Regions from separate parts of the Bacillus sp. Marseille-Q1617 genome, predicted to be linked through region 2. Evidence: a T-box and tRNA genes for the amino acid it is inferred to sense, from the RefSeq annotation. Region 2 holds a T-box; the other holds one or more tRNA genes.
The links. A T-box is a leader RNA that pairs with one kind of tRNA and senses whether it is charged. The one in region 2 lies ahead of trpS (tryptophan--tRNA ligase), so its partner is inferred to be a tRNA-Trp.
Positions count from the first base shown of each region.

Region 1 (12,540 bases), on a different contig from region 2:
ATCTTTTGTGCTTCCCGAGGTGGAAATCCCGACGACGACGTCCCCTTCTTGCACCAGGGCCGCTTTCATGGCCATGACGTGGGAGTCGGTTGAGTAGCTCACATTGAATCCCATCCTCATAAACCGGTGCTCGGCATCCTGGGCGGTGAAACCGGAAGATCCGATTCCAAAGAAGCTGATCGCCCTTGCTGCCGACAGCAAATCAATCGCTCTTTGAAGGACTTCACCTTGGAAAAGTTCAAGCGTATTAGTGAGCGTCTTGGTATTCTGCTGCGTGATTTTAGCTGCAACGACATCCAGTGGATCAGTGTCTGCAATTTCCCCATTCACCTTCTCTGACGGAACCACCTGGCTTTGCGCGACTGCCAGCTTGAAATCCTGATACCCCTTATAGCTCAGTTTCCTGCAGAAACGAAGAACGGTGGTCTCACCCACCCCCACCTTTTCCGCGAGATCTGTAACCGTCAAATATACAGCTTCTTCCGCTTGATTCATGACGTAGTCCGCCACCCTCTGCTCGGACTTCGTCATTGATTTGTAATGGCTTGATATCAGGACCATCGGACTTGATTTGATAGTTGTAATCATATCTGTATTCACCTCCACTTAAGCCTTCTTCGTACCGGAACCCTCTTTGATTTCTGCCACAAAACGGCTGGTGATGACTTCCGGCCTCGTAATCGCCGTTCCCACGACCACCGCGTGGGCGCCGTGCGTGAATGCCTCCGCCGCCTGTTCCGGTGTATGGATTTTCCCTTCCGCTATGACGGTGAATTCTTTTGATAAATCTTTGATAAGGTCAATATCGACTTCCCCTGATTGACGGCTGTATGGGGTGTATCCTGACAACGTTGTCGAGATGAAATCACAGCCTGCTTCCATCGCGGCTGCCCCTTCTGCTGCCGTAGAAATATCACCCATGATGAGGCAGTCACTGCGGTTTCTTACATACCGGATCAACTCTTCCAGCGTCACCCCACCCGGACGCTTTCTCTGAGTCGCATCAAGGGCGATCACTTCAGCCCCGGCTTCCAACAGCTCATTAACCTCTTTCAGCGTCGGGGTGATATAGATGTCGCTGTCATCGTAATCCTGCTTGATGATTCCGATAACAGGAAGGTTGGCGGCTTTCTTTATCGCGATGATATCCTCCTTGCCATTTGCCCTGATCGCTGCCGCACCGCCTTCTTTTGCTGCCACGCTCATTTTCGCCATCATATCGGAACCGTACAATGGGTCACCGGGATAAGCCTGGGATGAAACAATTAATTGATGTTTGACTAAATCAAGAAACTCCTCTTTTTTCATGCTAACTCCCTGCTTGTAGATTTATAGTTTTGTAGTGAATAAATTCTTCTAAGTTTATAAAAAAAACGGAAAAAATCTCCTTCAACCGGCATAATGAATCACCCTCCCCTATGAAAAGAAGCAAGCCTTTCCTCCAGCAGTCCCATGTACAATCCGGACGTCACCTCGGCAACCGTCCACCCGGATTCAATCGCCCATGGCCCCCATCCGCTGTCAGCCGGTGAACCGAACACTTCTTTCCTCGTGATATCATACGCCCTTGCCCAGGCTCCGTTTATTTGCGTATTTTCACTTTTGATTTGTGCATCTATAAAAAACCAGGCTGACGCTTGCCACAACTCCTTGAATTGTTCGTCCCCTGTGATCCACCAGGCTTGGATAAATGCCATCGGCAGCCAGTTATTCGAATACAGGAGATCGATGACGGGATCACCGTTTTTCGTCAGAAGTGAACTTTCCCCTTCACCCACATCGCTGCGCATGCTTGCTTTATAGCCGGTATCCCACTCAAGAAATGAGCCGTCAGGATGCATTCTTATCATCAAGTCTGAAGTCACCCTGTATAACCAGGTTTTATGCTCATCATCATTCGTCACCCAATAGAGCCAGGACAGCGGTAAAATCAACCGGCAGTATTCCTGTGTCTCACTCTGCTCTCGTGTCGTATCTGGATACGCTTTCATCATTGTGGTCAATCCTGTAACTGCCGTAGCCTTAAACTCTTCAATATTGGTTAACTTGTAAGCTAAGAGCAGGGCTGCGTGATAGTAGGCATTGTAGTGAGCGCTAGGCAGATTACCGGGAGTTTCTCTCAGCTCCTTGGTTTTTTCAGGAGAGAGATCGAGATTGTCTGTCCGGAAGACCCGTGTTCCATCGGTGCCGGTTGTGCTGACCAGGAACTTCAGTGCCTGAATACAGTGATCCAGATGATCATCCGTTTCAAGGTACAGGCATTTCAGCAGCTGCGGAATAATCGCCCTCGCAACATCATCCTGATAGCAGACTCCCCAGGCTTCATGCGTCCAGCGCATCATGCCGGATAATTGATTTCTTTCCTCACATAAGTAGTTTTCAAAAATGAAGTCAGACAGGTTATCAGAGATGTGGAGATTTTTCAGATTGCCGGTGTGCAAATAATCCATTAAGTAAGACAAGGATATTTCTCCTATGCAGTCTGCCCGGAGAATCGTGCTGATCCGCTGGGTCCCGTCCGGATGGATTTCGGTTCCAAGCCCTTCAATGGCGCCTCCCTTTCCTTCTTCAATGACGATAGAAGCATTCCTGAACCATTCCATCGCTTGATTAGTTGTCGACTCTATATGGTTTTCTATGGGCGGTTGTTGAGATGAAATTTGAGTTTCATAGGATGGTGAATAATCTTGGAATGATACAGGTTCATCGATGAGCCATTCCGTGATGAATTCGATGACTTTCTTTATGTCCTGCCACGGGGCATATCTGGCTTTTCTGAAGTTGGATAGTCTAAAGGAGCAGATCAGTAAGTTTTCAGGGTCGTCAAACCATAGTGCCCTGTCTGATGTGGTGGCGGTTGTCGTATCTGTGACTTCTACAAAATCGTGGGTATTGATTCTGCCAAACTGTAAGATTGGTGTGTTTTTTGTGCATGAAATGTCGTGAGGTTTTATCCGCATCCCGCATTGGTCATCGAGAACCGACCCTATTTTGAGATTATGGATATCTGAGTTTCTGGATGTGTAAATGAGCCGCTCATATCTTGTGCTTTCAGGCTGGCTGAAGTATACGTTTCCGATGCTTGCCGTGTATTCGGCGAATACTTTTTTGCCCTTTTTGATTTGGGCTTCGAGCAGCTTTCTGTCTCTTGGGTCTAATAGTAATGGCTGTTCGTCTGTGCCGCCCAGTATGGCAAAGCTGTAGAATTGATCTAGGTGATGGTGGCGGAGGTCGGTTGGTTTCAGGATGGTGGTGTCTGCTTCTGAGTTGAGGAGAATGTGTGCAAAGTCGCTGTCTGCAGTGGTGGTGACAATAGCAAGTTGTTTTCTTTTCATTTGTGCCCCCTTGGGATATTTTTATGGAGATTTTTTTCTTTTATTCTTTTTATTTTGGAGGAAATATCCTATACAGTAATAGAATCATATCGGGAAATGGATGTAAATGGGAGTTGAATTTAAAGACTTAAATAAGACAGGACAATTATTACTCTACTACAACTTTATCTGCATCTACTATTGTTCCTTCACCACTTCTTCTTGGACCTTGTTGAGTTATTGGATCAGTGGTATCAGCATTTGATACTTGAATACCAGGAATATCAAGAGGACAGGTTTACTGGTTCAAAAAACATTGTATCTTTCCTTTTGGTTCTATTTAAAACAGAAAAAGCTGACTCAACATTTAGAGTCAGCTCCAATTTAACAATTATCTATTAGTCTCTATTGTTTCCATCTACTACTTCATTCCCATTATGAACCGGCGTAGGAGATCCAACAGATGGGTTAGCTGGTTGGGTAGTTGGAGTAGTAGTATCGTCAGCAGATCCTTGAATACCATTGTTTACAGAACCATTTGGATCGTTAGTATCTACTTCTACACCAGCCCATTGAGTTGCTTCAAGATTAAAGAAGAATTGAGCACTATCACCTTGGTATTTATTTTGTACGTATTCATTAGTTGTTAAATCTTTTGCAGGGTTATCGATAAATTCAATTTCAATGAATACAGCGTCAGAGTCTCTTGTTGGATCAACAGGGATACCTCTTAAACCTTCAGAGCCAGCAGCAACTGTCAATGGAGCCAAATTAATTCGCTTTGTTCCATCAGTGGCAAGATAAGCACTGTTGATTTTTGTTTCATAAGCAGTTGGACCAGTTACAAGGTCAGCTAACGTTAAATCTGCTCCGCTAGCTACGACATTATTTCTAGGCTCATGTCGTGCAGACTCACCATCCACAGATGCAAAGTTGATCTTAAATTGAGAAAGATATTCCATCATAGCGGTGTTATCACCATTTAATGCACCGTTATTACCATCTAAGAAATTATTTGCAGTGGTGTCTAACAGTACTTCTTTAATAGCAATCGATCCTACGTTATTTAATTTAAATATTCTTTGCACACTGTCCCCTGGCTTCATATTGCCAAGGTCAAAGTTCATTTTATGACTAGGGTGATTTTTACCTACTTCCAAATCCAATGTCCCAGCGGCAAAATGGTTATTAATCGTCGCAGTATCATTAAACGCCGCCCAAGTTCCTCCACCTACCAATGAAATTCCCAGTGCTGCTGATGCTACCCCTAAACCTAATTTCTTTTTAATTGACATGTAAGTTTCCTCCTTGTTTTCCCCCAAGTTTTTTGAGGTATGTAGAATTTTTATATATTGAACCCTTAATGGATAAGGGGATCAATCAAGCGGTTTTCTTTGAATCTGTCGTTACATGTGATTTGTCCAGCTCCCTTAAGGCTGAGACAATCGTGAAACCGGAATAACCTAGCAGTAAAACACCTGGTACGATCAATAGAATGGCTGTACCTTTACTGGATTTTGCAAAATCTATGAAATATCCCAGGAATGGAATAGTGAAACCTGTGTATTTTGCTACTATATTTTGAGCTAATACGGGTTGTGTATCCATGTCTTTGTTGTTGTCCCCTTTTGTCTGAAACATGGTGTTTTCACCGCTTTTGATTACTTCAGCAATTCTATGGGTGACAATGGTATTATCTTGCTGCAAGAAAGTCACTACATCTCCCTTTTTCAAGGCAGCTGGTTCTTCAACCGGCTTTACAGCTATGATGGAACCCGTTTTAAAGGTCGGTTCCATTGATCCCGAGAGAACGGTTTTTAATTGGTAGCCCAGAAACTGAGGTTCCCCTCCAGAAGCTTTTGAGGAAATCACCACAAAGATCATGAACAATAAGATTAGGAAAAGGAACGTCGTAATAAGGTTGCTAGTAATCTTCAATACTTTTTTTGCAGTCATTTTTTCATCACCTTTTATTTGAGATTTACTGTTTTTCCTCAACAGTTATTAAAGTACCAGTTGATTCATTTCCACTGGTGTCTACAGTCTTAAATCGGTACGTGACTTTGTCTTTAGGATTTTGCTGAAGATCTATTTTAGAATCCGCTACTTTTACCTTTATTGGTTCAGCGCTTCCTTCAATGTAGATACTTATATATGAAAAATCTTCTTCAGAGGGATTCACCCAGGTCAATTTGATATTATTTCCGTTTCTCTCAGCTTTGAGGGTTGTGACTTCTGCTGGAGGCTGTTTATCTTCTTTTTCAGGAGATTCTTCACCTTCAGTAGGTTCAGCTGCATCCTCTTCCTTACTAGGTTCTTCTTGTTCAGATTGCTTAGCAGCTTCTTTTGATGACGATTCTTCCGGCGTCTGTGTTTCTTTTTCTGAATCAGCGGTAATAATTTCGATTACTTCTTCATGTAAGGTTTTTCCGTGCTTATCGACCATGATCAGCTTATATAGATAAGTTGTAGAGGGTGTTAGCCCTTTGTCTTCAAACTGGCCATTCTTTATATTCTCAGCAGCAAGTTCATCGTTTCGATAAATGGTGACCGAACTGAATTTTTGATCCTGAGGGTTGTTCCATGTTAGTTGGATGCTGTCACTAGAAATGTTTTTCTGTAAGTCTGTTATTTTACTATTTTCAGAGCAAGGAGCATTGGTATGATCGTCACACTCATCTTTGTTATGTCCCGGATTATCAGGATCTGTTCCTTCACCCGTATCCTCGTCTACTGGTTCAGTCCCATTTCCGATGCCGGCATTATCTTTGCATCGCTGTTTCCAATATTCAGAGCCTTCTTTTGCATCCTTACAGAAGTCCTCTGCAGCCGATATTGTCTCAGCAATTGTTTCAACATCATTGAAAGCAGCTCCAGTATCACCGGTGAAGTGTATCGCCGCAAACATCGTCAAGTACCATATGGCAACTAATTGGGCAAAAATACTAACACTCCGGTATTTATTCTTGAACTTTCTTATTCGAGAGTGTCTAATAAGTCTCCCTCCCCTAATCGTTCTTAACAATGAACGTTTGATGCTATGTATAGATTTAGGAACGAACTGCTTTGAATCTATTTTCATAAATTTCAATTCCCTTTACGTTCGTTTTTTGTTCTTTATAGTGAACTTATAATGTGAGTATATTGGATTATTTAATATTTGAAAAACCTTGTATTCTGTCATTTATTCGTTAAAAAGAACAACTTTCGAACTATAACTCAGTTTTTCTCTTTTTATCTTACTATTTTGTTTTTTATAATGAACTAATCGTTTCTTATAATGTGCTTTTATTTACATACTCTTTAAAAGCAGTTCTTTAAAAGGGACAATGAACCTGCCCCCATGTCCCAGGTCTATTTCTTCAGTTTGGGAAATAGATATAGATTGAAATCTTACTATAAAGGAGTTTTTTATGAAGATTACTCGATTGGGTCATTCATGTTTTGTTATTGAAACGAAGGCTGGGAATAAAATGATGGTGGATCCGTTTTTGGGCCAGAATCCGGCTTGTCCGAAGGAATTTTTACAAGGGGATTATCTTGGTCAAATCGATACAGTTCTGCTTACACATGGCCATTTTGATCATGCCTCAGGGCTGGAAGATTTGAAGAAGCATAACCCCGGTGTGCTGGTGGTGGCACAGTATGAGCTTGCATTGAAGTTGATGGGTGACGGATACAATGTTTTTCCATTAAATTACGGCGGCACCTATTATCAGGATTCGTTCGAGGTGACGATGGTCAATGCCGTTCACACGTCTTCCTTCGGAGAGACACAAGGGGTGCCTCAGTTAGTGGGACAGCCTTGCGGATTTGTGCTGAATGTTTATGGGGAAGAAGTCGTTTATATCTCGGGGGATACGAATGTGATGGCGGATATGAAGATCATTCAGGATATCTACCAGCCAAGTGTTGCCATCCTTGCTTGTGCCGGACAGTTTGTGATGGGGGTCAGGGAAGCAAAATACGCGCTGACTCATTTGTTGAATGTTAAGAAGGTCATTCCTTGTCACACATTCCCTCAGGTCGAGGAAGCTGCAGATCCTGAAATGATGGCCGGGCTAGTACAAGGATTTCCAGTCATCCAGTTTATGATGGGGCAGGATCAGGAGTTGGAAGACGTCATGAAAGGAACAGGTGTAAAAGTAGAAGTAATTAATTTCGGAGAAACCCGAGAGCTATAAGATAAAAATGAGCAGCGGGTTACGCTGCTCATTTTTCTTTATTGGTAGAAGAAATGTGCCCCGTTCCACTTCCCCTTCAATGAATTGAATTAAACGAAGATCTGATTTCCGGCATCCAATTAATCAATCACCCTCGCAACCTTCCCGTTGCACTTTTTACAGTGTCCCTTCAGCACAATATCATGATCAATAGAATCAACGTGATAATCAACGATGGTGGTTACCCCACATTTTGAACAGAATACGTTACCTTCCAACCTCTTCCTTAAATCAGGGGGCATGGACTTCCATTTCTTTAGAGCTAACTCATCTACTGGCATCATTTCCACCTCGTTTTTATAGTAATAACACAGTATAAGCATAACAAAAAAGGAATATGGATTCTTGTTCCTGGTTATAATTGGCAGATTAGAGATAGTAAATATTGATCAAACGTTTGTTTAAAAAAAGAGCCCCCTTCTTGTACTTTCTTCGTACAAAAAGGGGCTCTTTAAGTATTTCACCAAATACTACAAATTAATGGAGTTAACATATTATTTAGCAGCGAGCGGGAAGTATACTGTGACAGTTGTCCCAACTCCTGAAGTACTTTCAAAGCGAATAGTCCCGTTGTATTTTTCCACAATGTTATAACAGATCATAAGTCCAAGACCAGTCCCCTTGCTTTTTAATGAATAGAAAGGAGTACCTAAGCTTTTTACTTCCTCTGGCGTCATTCCTCTGCCATTGTCCGATATTTGAATCCTTACCTCATCTTTTTGTTTCTTAGCCGTTACAGAGACTGCTGCACTGGTTGGGGAGGCTTCAAGGGCATTCTTGATCAGATTGACGAATAGCTGCTTGAGTTCAATGGAATGAGCCATAACCAAGCAATCATTCTCCACCGAGAGCTCGATATTGTTATCATTCAGTAATCCGTACATTATTAACAGCTCCGTCACATCATTTAATACGGTCGACATATCGATCCAATCCATATTTTTCGCTTGATCCGGCTTGGCAATGGACAGGAACTGAGAAATCACGTGCTCCGCAGTATGGAGCTCATCGATCATCAATGATAGATTCCGTTTTAAACGTTGATTCAATTCAGGATCTCCCTTGTAATATTGAAGAAATCCCTTTACCACAGTAAGTGGATTCCTGATTTCATGGGCGACCGCAGCTGCCATCTGGCCAGTCGTCTTAAGCCGTTCAGCCTGCTGCACCTGCTCATAATACATTCGCAGTTTTTGAATCCGTACATTTGATAGATGAAAAATAAAATAAAGGATAACCTGACTCGCAATAAAGTTTACAGAGTTCCCAGCAATATCTTCGTAAATGTATGAGTAAGCTTCTCCTTTATCAATAATCCCAATATAACTGAATGTCACCCCGATAAAACATGCGTTTAATACTAGCGAAAAATAAAACAGCCACTTGTCAAAAAAGAGGATGGACAATGCAGGAACAAAACACAATAAAACAAATCCCGACCATGTTTCCGGATACAAATAAAACAGGCTGTAAAAATACCCGGTCGACGCAATGACCGTCGCATATCTTATCCAAGTCGTTTCATACACGGGATATAGCAGCAGACATACGGATACGATGAACACCATCGCCCCATGCACAACAAAGCGATCATTCACCGGGTTATCAATCACGACCCCCATCACCATCAAAACAATAATGATAGAGACAATTATATAATAATTTCTTTTCTGTATCCCTTGCTGAAATTCCCTCATTGCTTCACCTACTAACAAACTATTTATCTACTTATCAGTAACAGGTCATAGTAACTATCTTACATAAATCCGAAATAGTCAACAAGGGCCATGCGATACGTCCCGCTGTCCTTCTTATCATCTATTAAACACCTGTTTAATTCTTAAGCACGCTTATACTATAAAACAGGAAATGTTAATCAAACGTTTGTTTAAATAAATAAGCTATTTGATAATAGTGTATCATTATTTATACAGATATTTTTTACTTTCAAATAAAAAAAGGTCCGTTCTTCTGCTTTCCCCAAAATGGTGAGAAACACAAGAACTGACCCTTTGAAATTACTATTGGAGCGGGTGATGGGAATCGAACCCACGACATCAGCTTGGAAGGCTGAGGTTTTACCATTAAACTACACCCGCAGTATGTGGCAGGGGTAGTAGGAATCGAACCCACACCAAAGGTTTTGGAGACCTTCGTTCTACCGTTAAACTATACCCCTATGAAAATTTATTTCTTACTCTTCGCTTAGAAGCATATTGCTCCGCTTCGCTGCGCAATATTCAAGGATGCTTATTTTACTCCGCTGACGCTTCGTAAAAAAGCTTGGTGGAGGGGGGCAGATTCGAACTGCCGAACCCGAAGGAGCGGATTTACAGTCCGCCGCGTTTAGCCACTTCGCTACCCCTCCATGAGAGAATAAAAACAAATATGGCGGAGGAAGAGGGATTCGAACCCCCGCGGGCTTTAACACCCCTGTCGGTTTTCAAGACCGATCCCTTCAGCCGGACTTGGGTATTCCTCCGTGTGATTGGCTGCTGCTTAACTTATGAGCAGTTGTTTTAACTGCCTATAATAAGGCTTGCCTACTTTTGCTTAGTGATGCTCCGCTTTCGCTTCGCAAGTTTAAGGAAAAAGGATCTTTTTACTCCGCTTTCGCTCAGTAAAAAATCCATGGTGGAGGATGACGGGATCGAACCGCCGACCCTCTGCTTGTAAGGCAGATGCTCTCCCAGCTGAGCTAATCCTCCGTAAATACAATCTTTAAAATGTGACGACCTATATTAATCTATCAATTCATTTTAAAAATGTCAACTCTATGCATAAAAAATATTCGCCCTCGGCTTCAGACTGGTTTATATCTCTGATGACTAAATAAAATTGATAGATGCCTATCCAAGGTTGGGCTTCTTTTTCCATTAGGTGTTTAGATAATAAAGTACCCTACACAGATTAGCTCCCTTGTGCAGGATACTTTATCATACCCATTACTTATTAAAGTTCTTTTCAAATCTCCATGAATCCCTGCACATGGCGATCATGTCCCGTTTTGCTGACCAGCCTAATTCACGGTTTGCTTTAGTGGTATCAGCATAACAAGAAGCAATATCTCCAGGTCTGCGATCTGTAATTTCATAAGGTATTTCAATTCCATTCGCTTCCTCAAAAGCTTTAATAAGCTCTAGTACACTTGTACCTCGGCCAGTACCCAAGTTATAAACATGAGCACCTTCCTCAAGGTGATCCAGAGCTGCAACATGTCCATCAGCCAAGTCTAATACATGAATATAATCTCTGACACCTGTACCATCTACTGTAGGATAATCATTTCCAAAGATACTCAACTTCTCCAATTTGCCGTTTGCTACCTGAGTAACATAAGGCATGAGATTATTCGGAATCCCATTAGGTGCTTCCCCTATTAACCCGCTTTCATGCGCTCCGACAGGATTAAAATATCGAAGTAAAGCAACTGAGAAACCAGGGGTTGCATTAGCAATATCAGTTAGAATCCTCTCACTCATTGCTTTTGTCTCACCATAAGGGTTTGTCGTCGGCAATAGTTCCATGGTCTCTACAAAAGGAGACTCGTTATCTCCGTACACTGTTGCCGAAGAACTAAACACTAATCGATTCACACCGAATTTCTTACAAGCCTTTGTAAGGATCATCGTGCTGACGATATTATTATAGTAATAGTCAAGTGGCATTTCCACAGATTCACCTACTGCTTTCAGACCTGCAAAATGGATGACCCCATCAATATTATTACTCGAAAAGATATCGTTGACTGCATGTTCATCGGTCACGTCAACATTATAGAACTTGACTTCCTTATTTGTTATTTGTTTTATATTATCTATTGTTTCAAATTTACTGTTGCTTAAATTATCGGCCACTACCACCGTATGACCTGCTTCAAGTAAAGCTACACATGTATGCGAGCCTATATACCCTGCCCCACCGGTTACTAGTATATTCATTTGTTACGTCCCCTTTTTGGTAATTAATTTACTAATCACAATCTTTTTTATTATAAACTCCATATAGCCATCAGTAAACCTTTACAGCAATTCCTGCACGGAAGTTTCCAGCGCCCAAACATGTCTCGCCTTATACTAGAGTTAGAGAACGAGTATACAGTTGTCATTTCATCTCCGATCCCCCCAGATTTTGTCGAAAAATATTCTCCCCAACCGCTGTCTAAGGTAATTCCCAACCTAATGGGAAGTCATTATAATTAAATCAGGAATCACTTCCTATACTTATATTTTTGAAGGAGAATGAACATGGTCACGAAGAAAACATTAACGGCTTCTGTTTTGGCAACCTCTCTATTATTTTCAAGCAGCGCACTGATTCCTCCAGATTATTCGGTGGAAGCCGCTCAAGCAATCAATTATCAGCTGGAGTTGGACAAGTTTTCCTCTCACTATGCAGCCATCATTCGTACGCTGGAAAGCTATACGAAAAAGATCGATGCTGCAAAGTCCGAAGATGAAATGATGGAACTCTACAATGAATATATGGATTATTATGATGCAGCTTTAGAAAAAGAAGCTCCCGTCAATGCGTCTAACAGCACGATCGTGAAGCTGGATGAGTATATTTATAATAGTTTAATAGAAGTATATAATTCTGAAATCGACACAATCGACTATTATAACGGTGACCTATCAGAGGAAGATTACAAGAACGCCCTTAGTAATATGGAAGACAGTGTAGCCCAGCAAGAGATCATGTTCATGCAGACTGCAAAGAGCTACCAATCCAAACACCGTATTACCTTTAGTAAAGATATGTACTACCTGTTGGGAGAAACCCCTCCAGCTAAAACTGAACAAACAAACACATACAAAGTGAAGAGCGGCGACACCCTTTACTCCATTGCCAAGAAATACAAGACCACGGTCAGCAGCCTGAAGAAATTGAACAGCTTAAAGAGCGACCGCATTTATACAGGACAAGTGCTGAAGGTTTCGGGTACTTCATCAACACCGTCCAAAGATGAGAGCAAAGCTCCTTCAAAAACAGTGTCCTATAAA
Region 1 is NZ_CAHJXM010000002.1:468,729-481,268, reverse strand. It holds gene HWX64_RS13945 (MurR/RpiR family transcriptional regulator) at 1-588, opposite strand, end outside; gene HWX64_RS13940 (N-acetylmannosamine-6-phosphate 2-epimerase) at 607-1,308, opposite strand; gene HWX64_RS13935 (hypothetical protein) at 1,407-3,335, opposite strand; gene HWX64_RS13930 (TasA family protein) at 3,713-4,609, opposite strand; gene sipW (signal peptidase I SipW) at 4,695-5,270, opposite strand; gene HWX64_RS13920 (fibronectin type III domain-containing protein) at 5,296-6,396, opposite strand; gene HWX64_RS13915 (metal-dependent hydrolase) at 6,728-7,498, shown strand; gene HWX64_RS13910 (hypothetical protein) at 7,618-7,821, opposite strand; gene HWX64_RS13905 (HAMP domain-containing sensor histidine kinase) at 8,032-9,234, opposite strand; tRNA gene HWX64_RS13900 (tRNA-Gly) at 9,563-9,636, opposite strand; tRNA gene HWX64_RS13895 (tRNA-Trp) at 9,643-9,716, opposite strand; tRNA gene HWX64_RS13890 (tRNA-Tyr) at 9,822-9,905, opposite strand; tRNA gene HWX64_RS13885 (tRNA-Ser) at 9,927-10,019, opposite strand; tRNA gene HWX64_RS13880 (tRNA-Val) at 10,170-10,245, opposite strand; gene galE (UDP-glucose 4-epimerase GalE) at 10,483-11,478, opposite strand; gene HWX64_RS13870 (LysM peptidoglycan-binding domain-containing protein) at 11,785-12,540, shown strand, end outside.
Region 1: it encodes a tRNA-Trp, which carries the amino acid that the T-box ahead of trpS (tryptophan--tRNA ligase) is inferred to sense. The anticodon was not compared.

Region 2 (12,540 bases):
GCACCTGCTGGGGGCTGCCGGAGGAGTGGAGGCCATCTTTACTGTATTGGCAATGAAAGATAGTGTCCTTCCACCGACCATCAACCTGGATACAAAAGATCCGGATTGCGATCTTGATTATGTAGCAAATGAAGCCAGAAAGCGTGAAGTGAATGTGGCGATGAGTAACTCACTTGGATTCGGCGGCCACAACGCCACACTGGTGTTCAAGAAATATACAAAATAATGGACTTGGGGAGCGCACGGATCAATATCTGTGCGCTTTTTATTATTTTAGGGACGGATTCATCGGTTACTAAATTCTCTTTTTCTTCATATATATTAAAAAAAGAGAAAGAGGGATGAATGTGACAATCGCTCCGACTGATGAATGGCTGGCCGAATCGCTTGATAATCCATTGGCGATTCTGAAGAAAACAAAACAAGGAAGATCTGACGATGTGGAATCCCTGTATCATTACCTCATGAAACATGGGATGTACCGTCCGGCAATGGCTGCTAAAAAGATCTATGAGTCGATGAAGGAAAACAAACTTTGGGATTTATATATGAAGATTGAAAAGCTGTACAGGAAAAGATGGGATGGACCCAATGTTCCTGTTTATCTACTGCCAGTGCAGGAGAAAAGAGGGCTTTTTCAATCTTCCATGAAGAAGTCAGGGGTGTGCTTCAAAGATGAAATTTATTTATTTTTGAAGGAACAGGAAGATATAAAAGAATATGAAGCGTTATTTGTTCATGAGTATCACCATTGTGTGAGGATGGACAGATTGAACAAGAAAGATGAAGACTACACGTTATTAGATTCGATCATATTTGAAGGGCTGGCTGAACATGCTGTTCGAGAGTACTGCGGACAAGAGTATGTGGCGGCATGGACAAAAGCCTATAGAGAAAAAGAACTTTCTCATTATTATGAAAAGTGGATTAAACCCAACCTTAACATTACGCGTGTAAATCCGCTCCATGATCATTTACTTCTTGGTCAAAAAAGCTATCCTAGAATGCTTGGTTATGCAGCAGGCTATTATCTGGTGGAAAAAGCCCGGAAGAATAAGAAAGAAGTGACGAATCTGTTCATAGAGAAGCCATCTGCCTTTTTTTTACCTGAAAAAAAGGTCCCGACCTCCATTGAATTGCAATAGGTAAATACCCGTTTTCGTCATATATCCTTCCGCTGCACATAAACTATAGTATAAAAGGACAAGCAAAAAGAGGGTAGAGGCGGAAGGCATGGTGTTTCGTATGTTCGTAATGTTTATTGGTTTTGGACTGGCTGTTTCCGGCGGGGTAAGCATGATCATCTATCTGAACCTCCTTACAACAGGAATGACCATGACTGAATACTTACTATTTATATGTACACGGGTGGAGTGTTATCTTTTCCTGGTCGGTATTCTCATCATTACCTTGACGATCTACTTACCTCGCAGGAAAAACAACAACTATCTATAAAAGGTGCAGGTTCAGGAATATTTTTACTCTTTTCTGCCTATACTGATTGACAAATAAGATTGTAGCAAAGCGAGGGGTCAATCATGTTATATCTTCATGATGTATGGGTAAATTGGTTCGAAGGCGAAGAAAATGGCTACAATGTGTGTCATTTTCACGAATGGAGAAAAGAGGATGTCATTGAGTTGTTAGATCAAGTCCCTTTAATTAAAGTGGATACTGCACTTTTTCACTACATCGAGAATGATTTATCAGAATTACCTCAACAACTGCTGAATGATGTATATCAAAAAGCTTATTTAAGAAAAAACCATGAGCGGATTCAGCTTGATTACTGCTTTATCGTCACGGATGGGACAGGGATAATGGCGGTCGATACAATCGGATATACCGTTCCAATCCGAAAGAGCAGACTTATACCAAGACAGGAACAGCTGGTTTATGAAATGGTGGAAGGTCACGAAGCGACTCGGTACTCTCTGGAACATGGCCAAAAACCTGAGAACGCCTATCATATTCTTTCACCGAGTCCACATATGATGAATGGTTTGACAAGGAAGGAAAGGCAGCTTAAACAACTGCTGTTCATGGCTCTTGATCAACTGCACGGTTCGAAAAACACGGCTGAAATCCGCTACTGGTATACAGAATGGGCACCTGAACAATATAGGGTCATTCAGGATATGGATTTTGAAGACGTATGGAATATGCTGTATGAAGAAACGAAATATGGATGGTCAGAAAAGCATCTCACCCTGTGTGAGAACCTGATTAAGGGGCAGCCATTCTTTGAAAAGCTGTGGGAAGTTGAGAATCGTCCTAAAGTGAATTGAGCCAGAATCCCCAAGTCTACTGTAGACTTGGGGTTTTTTTGTGCAGAAAAAATGCTGAAGCCTTAATTGGCTCCAGCACTTCATTTGTCATTTTCTTTTTCTTTCTTTACGGCCCAGTCCCATGGCCTTTTCCATTTTCTTTAGCATCTTGCCCGCAGCACGATTGGCTTTTTCAGCTCCCCTGTCGAGAATACCATCCAATTCATCGGAGTCGATCAATTCATAATAGCGGTCCTGAATCGGTTTGATGGCATTGATTACTACTTGAGCCAGGTCACCTTTGAACTCCCCATACCCTTTTCCATCATATTTATGTTCGAGCTCTTCTATTGTAGTGCCCTCGAGGATGGAGTAAATCGATAACAAATTCGAAACACCGGGTTTGTTTTCCCTATCGTATTTCACCACGCCGTCTGAATCCGTGACCGCGCTCTTGATTTTCTTCTCGATTTGTTTTGGATCATCAAGTAAAGTAATGAATGCTTTTTGATTGGAATCGGATTTACTCATTTTCTTTAACGGGTCCTGCAGCGACATGACGCGTGCGCCGACTTTAGGGATCCGGACTTCAGGAACAGTGAAGATATCATTGTATTTATTGTTAAAGCGCTCTGCCAGATTACGGGTCAATTCCAGATGCTGTTTTTGATCTTCGCCTACAGGTACTAAATCAGTACCATACAGCAGGATATCGGCTGCCATTAATGGCGGGTAAGTCAAGAGTCCGGCAGAGACAGCTTCCTTACCATGGGATTTATCCTTGAATTGTGTCATTCGCTCAAGCTCGCCGATATACGTTACACACTGAAGGATCCATCCAGCCTGTGCATGGGCAGGTACTTCAGACTGTATGAATAAAGTGGATTTTTCCGGATCGATTCCGCAGGCGATATAAAGCGCTGCAAGGCTTTTGATGTTTTTGCGAAGCTCCATTTTATCCTGTTGTACTGTAATTGCATGCTGATCAACAACACAGAAGTAACAGTGGTAATCATTTTGCAATTCTGTAAACTGCTTCATTGCCCCGATATAATTACCAAGAGTAATTGTACCGCTTGGCTGTATTCCGCTAAATATGGTCTTCATTACTTTTCCTCCTAAATTTACACAAAATAAAAACCCACTCATCCTTATAATATAGGGACGAATGGGATTGTATCCGCGGTGCCACCCTAAGTACCCATGAATAGGGGTCAGCTTAGTCCATGCCGCCAGCATGGAACCTCTTTAACGTGAGGTAAATCCGTTATTCGCTACTGACATTTCACAAATAAGGCTCAGAAGTCCATTCGCTAAAAAATGATTACTTGTTTACAGCTGCCACAAGCTCTCTTGAAATCACTTTTTAGTTACTACTCTTCATCTACGCCATGATATTAGTATCCCTATTATAGTGAATTAACAGTTTTAATTCAAGTGTATAGGAGATAGGAGAGACCCAAAGATATGACGAGGAGGGAACTTCCTATTATAAGAAGGGAGCGGGTAATCTTATATGAACGGACTACAGTAAATTCTTTGTGGGCTTCCTGCGTCGAATCGATATCATCAAACTGGGAAAGGAACTTCCCCTGGACGGTACTTTTTCGAAATCTCTTTAAAGCATATACAATCCCGTTAAAGAATCCTTTTTGAAAGATATACAAGAAAGCCCCGATTATTAAATAAATCATCCCTGTAATAAATAAGCTGTTAAGAATGGAAAGAATGACCGGATCACCCTGAACAAGTGAAAACACCAGTGAGATGATCAGGATCAAGCCTGCAATCAAATAAATAGTTAACATACGCTTCATAATACTCCTTTATACCTTTTTTTATAAAAGTATACATGAAGCGGACGATGAATTTCAATTGCATTTCATATATATACAATACCTGATACCTGTGCGGCTCAAAAACACAATCATCTGCAGCCAGTACACACTTTGAGGGCTGGTGGAATTCCTGCTCTATTTAAGAAAAAGAGACAAATTGTATATATATTATAAAAAAAGCAACAAAATTTATAATTATAATAGAAACAACTTTCAATCTAGTTAATATCAACAGGTATTGATGATGGAGGAAAATAAATGAAAACGGATTATTGTAACAATTGTAATAGGACAAACACCCTAAAACTTAATGTAAAAATCCTTATATATCAACGTTTTACTATCATATGACCTATTAATCTGATAATTTTGCAAAAAAACTGTTAAATTAATATTGCAAAAATATCTCTATCATGTATAATAAGTAACAAATCTTCTGAAAATTAGAAGATAAATAAATATGAGATTTACGAGGAGGTCAATTTCAAGATGAAGAAAAAGTTTTCATTCTTGCTGGTTCTTCTTCTGGCTCTAAGTACATTCTTAGCTGCTTGTGGCGGCAACGAAGGTGCTGAAGGCGGAGAATCAGGTGACAAAGGCGGCGACAAGCCTGCTGAAGGTAAAGAGCAAGTACTTAACTTGATCGAGAGTTCTGAGATCCCATCAATGGACTCTACACTAGCTACTGACTCTGTTTCATTCAACGTAATGAACAACGTATTCGAAGGTCTTTACCGTTTAGGTGAGAACGACGAAGCAGTACTAGGTATGGCTGCTGAAGAACCACAAATCAGTGAAGACGGTCTTACTTACACGTTCAAACTGCGTGATGCTAAATGGTCAAACGGAGATCCCGTTACTGCTAACGACTTCGTTTACGCTTGGCAAAAAGCTTTAAACCCTGACACTGGTGCAGAGTATGCGTACATCATGTACGATATCAAAAACGCTGCAAAAGTTAACGCTGGTGAAGTTCCAGTTGAAGAATTAGGTGTTAAAGCAATTGATGAGAAAACGTTAGAAGTTAATCTTGAAGGCCAAGTACCATACTTCAAAGCATTACTTTCTTTCGCAACTTTCTATCCTCAAAACCAAAAATTTGTTGAAGAACAAGGCGATCAATATGGTCTTGAAGCTGACAAAGCATTATATAACGGTCCATTCACACTTTCTGAGTGGAAGCACGAGCAAAGCTTTAAATTAACTAAAAACGATGGTTACTGGGATGCAGAAACTGTCAAGTTGAAAGAAGTTAACTTCAATATCGTTAAAGATACTGCAACTGCAGTTAACCTTTATGAAACTGAAAAAGCAGATGTAACTGGTCTTTCTGCTGAATTCGTTGACAAGTACAAAGATGATCCAAACTTCAAAACTCTAGCGGATACTGCTGTATACTTCCTTCGTTTGAACCAAAAGAACGAATTAATGGCTAACGTAAACGCTCGTAAAGCAATCGATGCTGCTTATGACAAGCAAGGTATGGTTGACGTTCTTATGAACAATGGTTCAATGCCTGCTTACTACCTAGTACCAAAAGATTTCGTTTCAGGTCCAGACGGAGCTGAATACCGTGAAACTGTTGGCGATTTCGGTGGTTACGATGTGGAAAAAGCAAAAGAACACTGGGCTAAGGCAAAAGAAGAGCTAGGTAAAGATACGTTCGAAATCGAACTATTAAACTATGACTCTGAAAGCTCTAAGAAAGTCGGAGAATTCATTAAAGAACAATTAGAAACAAACCTTGAAGGTTTAACTGTTTCAATCAAAGCACAACCATTCAAGCAAAAGCTTGAGTTAGAATCTAAAGGTGACTATGACTTCGCATTCGCTGGTTGGGGTCCTGACTATCCAGATCCGATGACATTCATCGACATGTTCGTTACGGATGGAGCTCATAACCAAATGGCTTACTCTAATCCTGAGTATGACAAGTTAGTTGAGCAAGCTAAAGGTGAACTAGCTGATGATTTAGAAGCACGTTGGCAAGCAATGATCGACGCAGAGAAGATTCTTTTCGAAGATCAAGCAATCAGCCCAATGTATCAAAGAGGTAGTTCTTACCTAGAGCGTCCATATGTTAAAGGTATCCTTCGCCATTCATTTGGTGCAGATAATTCTTACAAGTGGGCTTCTGTTGAGTAATTCATAGCTCAATGACAAACCTTAAAAAGGGAGAGTGTATGCATTGGCATACGCTCTCCTTTTCCACTGATTGTCGAAAAAAATCAAAAGATTAAAAATAGATTGAAAATTTGTCGAATATCTATATAATTATCTATGTAATAAAAAAATAGACAAAAAAGGGGGGCTAAAGAATGGTCAGATATACAATTCAACGACTCGTTTATATGATCATCACTTTGCTTATCATTGCTACCGCTACTTTCTTTCTGATGAAGCTCCTGCCTGGATCTCCACTACAAAATCAAGAAAGGCTGTCTCCGGAACAACAACAAATCATTTTGGATAAATACGGCCTGAATGATCCTCTGCCGGTTCAGTATGTGAACTATATGACTGGACTTGCTCAAGGTGATTTAGGTTTATCATTCCAATACGATAACCGCCCGGTTACACAAATCATTGGAGATCGTATTGGACCTTCCGCACTTCTTGGATTCCAAGCTATGGTATTAGGATCGTTTTTAGGTATATTAGTAGGAATCATTGCAGCTATCAGGCATAACACCTGGCTGGATTATGGTTCTACCATTCTCGCAGTTTTAGGGATATCCATTCCATCTTTCGTTTTCGCAGCTTTACTTCAATATTACGTCGGGGTAAAACTTGAGTGGCTTCCTGTTGCCTTATGGGGAGAATACAAACACACAATCTTGCCGACATTGGCACTGACGGTGGGCGTTGTGGCAACGATTGCACGTTTCATGCGTACAGAGATGCTTGAGATTTTAAGCTCTGATTATATTTTACTGGCAAAAGCAAAAGGGATTTCAAAGGTTGGGACAGTTGTAAAGCATGCGGTCCGTAACGCTATGATCCCGATTGTAACGATTTTAGGGCCTATGACTGTAGCCGTCATGACTGGTTCACTCGTAGTAGAACGTATCTTTGCCGTTCCGGGACTCGGTGAGCAGTTCGTACTTTCTATCAATATGAATGACTATACAGTCATTATGGGTATCACATTATTCTTTAGTGTATTATTCATTGCGGTAATTTTCCTGGTCGATATCCTTTACGGTATCATTGACCCACGTATTCGTTTGGCTGGAGGGAAGAAATAATGGAAACAAACAAAAGAAAACTAGACCAACTGAGTCCAGATCTCTTCCAGCAGCAAAAAGCTAGGGAAGACGAAGCTGAAAGAATTGAAAGACCCAGCCTGAATTTCTGGCAGGATGCCTGGATCAGGCTTCGTAAAAGTAAAGGTGCTATTGTCGGGATTATCATCACGGCGATCATTATCTTCTTTGCCATTTTCGGCCCGGGTATGAATGAACATAGTTTTAGTGATCAAAATATTCGCCATGCAAAGCTGCCTCCTAAAATTGAAGCGCTTTCAGGGATCAGCTGGCTTCCGTTTGATGGTAAAGATGCAGATGGCTTTGATATTTACGAATCAAGACAAGTTGAAGTAAATTACTGGTTCGGTACCGACGACTTGGGACGCGACCTTTGGACGAGAACATGGAGCGGGACAAGAATTTCCCTTTACATCGGTATTTTAGCAGCTATCATTGACTTCATCATCGGAATTTCATACGGTGGTATTTCCGCTTATTATGGCGGGAAAGTCGATGATGTCATGCAGCGTATCATTGAGATTCTTGTAGGAATTCCAAACTTGATTGTCGTCATTCTCTTTATCCTGATCTTTGAGCCCGGGATATTCTCGATCACCATGGCGATGGTTATAACCGGATGGACCGGGATGGCCAGGATCGTGCGTGGTCAGGTCCTCCAATTAAAGAATCAGGAGTTCGTACTTGCATCACGTACATTAGGTGCAAGCAGCAACCGCTTGATCTTTAAACACCTACTGCCTAACGTAATGGGTCCTGTCATCATTACAACGATGTTTACAGTACCTGCGGCAATATATACTGAAGCATTCTTAAGCTTTATCGGATTGGGTATCGCACCGCCAAGAGCTTCCCTGGGGTCTCTTGTAAATGATGGTTACAGATCTATTCAATCGTTTCCATATATGATGTTTGTTCCATCTGTGGTTATCTCACTAATTATCTTAAGTTTTAACCTGATGGCTGACGGACTTCGCGATGCATTAGATCCGAAAATGCGTAAGTAATGGAAGGGAGATAGAATAACATGTCAAAAAGAATACTGGAAGTGAATAATTTACACGTCTCCTTCAATACGCATGGAGGGGAAGTCAAAGCAGTCCGCGGTGTAGATTTTCATTTAGATAAAGGTGAAACACTTGCAATAGTAGGGGAATCAGGTTCTGGTAAATCAGTTACGACTAAGGCGCTTATGCGGCTGATCCCGAATCCTCCTGGTTTCATTAAAGATGGAAGCATCTTGTTTGAAGGGAAGGATCTTGCCAAGCTTCCTGAAAAACAAATGGAAAAAATTCGCGGGAAAGATATGTCGATGATTTTCCAAGATCCCATGACTTCCTTAAACCCGACGATGACAATAGGTAAACAGATCATGGAACCGCTTGTGAAACACCAAAATATGAGTAAGAATGATGCAAGAAAACGCGCTATCGAGCTATTGAAGCTAGTGGGACTACCTAGTCCTGAGACGCGCTTTAAGCAGTATCCGCATCAATTCTCAGGTGGTCAGCGCCAGCGTGTCGTCATCGCCATCGCATTAGCCTGCAACCCGAAAATCCTGATTGCTGATGAACCGACAACGGCACTTGATGTTACTATTCAAGCACAGATTCTTGAATTGATGAAAGATTTACAGACAAAGATCGAAACGTCGATCATCTTCATCACCCATGATCTTGGGGTTGTAGCAAACGTTGCTGATCGTGTTGCCGTCATGTATGGCGGTCAGATCGTCGAGTCGGGAACGGTGGATGAAATTTTCTATGATCCGCGCCATCCGTACACATGGGGATTGATCGGTTCTATGCCTACAACTGAAACAGAAGGGGAGCAGGAATTGGTGGCTATACCTGGAACGCCTCCAGATCTTTTGAACCCTCCTAAGGGAGACGCATTCGCATTACGGAGTGAATACGCAATGAAGATCGATTTTGAACAAGAGCCCCCGTATTATAAGGTCTCTGATACTCATTTCGTGAAATCATGGTTAATGCATCCAAGTGCTCCACAGGTAGAGCCTCCTGAAGCAGTTAAACTAAGACATCGAAAAATGCCGTCCAACTACACTGAGCCGGTACTTGTTGAGGAGGTTCGTTCATAATGGCTGAGAAATTACTTGAAATCAAAAATCTTAAACAATATTTCAATCCTGGTAAACCTAATATGGTCAAAGCGGTTGATGATATATCTTTTGATATTTATAAAGGCGAAACGCTTGGACTGGTTGGGGAGTCCGGCTGTGGGAAATCGACTACAGGCCGTACAATCATCAGGTTGTATGACGCGACTGACGGTCAAGTATTATTCAATGGCGATGATGTACATGGTAAGAAAAGCCGTTCCCAATTAAAGAAATTCAATCGTAAAATGCAGATGATCTTCCAGGATCCATATGCATCTTTAAATCCACGAATGAAGGTTGCTGACATCATCGCAGAAGGCATCGACATTCATGGCCTTGCTTCTTCAAAAGAAGAACGCCTGAGAAAAGTCCATGAACTTCTTGAAACAGTTGGATTAAATAAGGAACATGCCGGACGCTATCCGCATGAATTCTCAGGAGGACAAAGGCAGCGTATCGGAATCGCACGTGCTCTTGCCGTAGATCCTGATTTCATCATTGCAGATGAGCCTATTTCCGCCCTTGACGTTTCAATCCAGGCTCAGGTGGTAAACTTGATGCAGCAGCTGCAAAAGGAAAAAGGGCTGACTTACCTTTTCATTGCTCATGATCTTTCCATGGTTAAATACATCAGCGACCGTATCGGTGTTATGTATTTTGGTAAATTAGTAGAGCTGGCACCGAGTGATGCATTGTATAAGAACCCGCTTCACCCTTATACTCAGTCATTGCTTTCTGCCATCCCTCTTCCAGACCCTGAATATGAGCGTACACGCAGAAGAAAAGAATATGATCCTGCCGTTCATAATTATACGGAAGAAGATCAGCTTGAAATGCGTGAAGTGTCACCTGGACACTTTGTTTATTGCTCTGAAAAAGAATTTGCTCAATACCAGGCGCAATATAAAGCATAATGCTTTGATGAAGCCCCTTATTTCAGGGGCTTTTTCTTTTTATACCTTCCACATACAGCGTGGTATAAAACATCTTCTTTTTTTATTTGTACGACATATCTTATTAAAAAGACTCATCTGAACCTTTCACACAAATAATTGCTTGTACGATTAGGTTGATTTCCTCGGAAATCCAGACATTTTAGGTGTATATTCCCTTTTCTTAGAAGTTATTTCCTTGTTAAAATAGTAACAAGTGTTACAATTTTTAGTAGATAGTTATATTAAAAGAGGAGAGGTTAATGTTGAAATGGAGTAAGCTGGCGACATCTTTCTGTTTAATCACAATGTGCATATTGCCCATCCAGTCAGTGAGTGCTGAATCTGGAGAAAAACCAGTTGAAAATAATCATGAAAAGAGAACTCTATCCTTGAGCAAAAAGGAATTTCCTGCTTCTGCGCCGCGGTTTGTGTATGATTCAGGTTATTCGTTCAAGTATCCGGATGCCATCAGGGGAGTTTACGTAACCGGACATTCAGCCGGTGGGGAGAGATTCAGTAAATTAACGGATTTAATCGATTCAACGGACTTAAATGCGATGGTAATCGATATCAAGGATGATCATGGATATGTTACATATGAACCTGAAGCATCTTCACCGTACGCCGAGGTGGGGCAGCCTTATATCAAAGATCCTAAATCGCTGCTTGATACAATGGAAGAAAAACAAATTTACCCGATAGCCCGGATTGTTGTATTTAAGGATACTGTCCTTGCAAATAAAAAACCTGAACTTTCCTACAAAGATGGAGGTAAGGTGTGGAAGAACGGACGGGGAGAATCATTCGTGAATCCTTTCCTTAAAGAAGTATGGGATTATAATGTCGGAATTGCGATCGAAGCGGCAAAAATGGGATTCCAGGAAATCCAATTCGATTATGTGCGATTCCCGGAAGGATTTGAAAAGAGAGATAAAGAACTTGAATACAGTACCGGCGAATATACCGATGAAGGTAAAGACAATGTTCAGAAACGTGTGCAAGCTGTGACGGATTTTGTAGAATATGCTCACGAACAATTAGAGCCTTATGGTGTCAAAGTGTCTGTCGATATTTTCGGTTATACAGCCACACTTCCGGAGGCACCTGGAATCGGCCAGAACTTCTCAAAGATTTCTGAGCATGTCGATGTTATCTCCTCTATGATCTATCCAAGTCACTGGACTCCATACTTCGGTATTGCGAAACCGGATCTCGAGCCATATAAATTAGTGACTGAGTATGCAAAATTGGAGAATAAAAAATTGGCTGAGTTGAAAAACCCTCCAATTTCAAGGCCATGGCTTCAGGACTTCACTGCTTCCTGGTTAGGCGGGGGAAATTACAAAGTTTATGGCAAAGCCGAAATAGAAGCGCAAATCAAGGCCCTGAATGATCAAGGAATCAAGGAATTCCTATTATGGGACGCAGGCAACTCATATACAGAAGGTGTAGATTATACTCCTTAATAGTAAAAAATGCTGGGACAAAAGTGATTTAGACTAAGTAAAACCCGAACTAATTTGTGTAATATTACTCAAATTAGTTCGGGTTTTTAATTTGATCAAGTAGACATTTAGATTTAGTGCTATCCAGCGGTTGATTGGAGTGCAAGACGAAGACTCCTGCGGGAAGAGTAGCTTATGTGAGACCCCGCAGGCGAAGCCGAGGAGGCTCACGGGCTACCCGCGGAAAGCGAAGTCTTGCACGGAAATCATTAGCGGTATTAAGAGGATACACATAAATTGTTCGTCTTTATGAGGTGGTTTTTAGTTGTCCCAACCAATTTTAATATGGTTTGACCACTTCAGATCATTTTTTTAGTACCGTGGAGGCAGTGATATCATTTGACAAATCACCTCATATTGTTATGATTAAATTGGTAACATTAACCGCTTCCAACCACATACCCCCCTGAGCAGGGAGCAATGCCTGCCTAACCGTATTTAAATTAATTCCACTGAAAAGACTAACAACGAACATAAACCAATCAATTTTGAGAAAAATAGTTTTATCCCGTTAGTCAGAAAAAATTCATTTTAAGGAGTAGATCCATGCACTGGTATGAAAAGCTGAATCAATATTTCCCTGTAGAGGAAATGAAATCGAAAGAAC
Region 2 is NZ_CAHJXM010000001.1:1,351,629-1,364,168, forward strand. It holds gene fabF (beta-ketoacyl-ACP synthase II) at 1-226, shown strand, start outside; gene HWX64_RS06745 (DUF2268 domain-containing protein) at 342-1,145, shown strand; gene HWX64_RS06750 (hypothetical protein) at 1,246-1,455, shown strand; gene HWX64_RS06755 (YjbA family protein) at 1,539-2,288, shown strand; gene trpS (tryptophan--tRNA ligase) at 2,376-3,416, opposite strand; T-box leader at 3,425-3,663, opposite strand; gene HWX64_RS06765 (DUF3899 domain-containing protein) at 3,701-4,084, opposite strand; gene HWX64_RS06770 (peptide ABC transporter substrate-binding protein) at 4,595-6,250, shown strand; gene opp3b (oligopeptide ABC transporter permease) at 6,424-7,353, shown strand; gene opp3C (oligopeptide ABC transporter permease) at 7,353-8,378, shown strand; gene HWX64_RS06785 (ABC transporter ATP-binding protein) at 8,399-9,472, shown strand; gene HWX64_RS06790 (ABC transporter ATP-binding protein) at 9,472-10,407, shown strand; gene HWX64_RS06795 (putative glycoside hydrolase) at 10,689-11,894, shown strand; gene HWX64_RS06800 (GNAT family N-acetyltransferase) at 12,480-12,540, shown strand, end outside.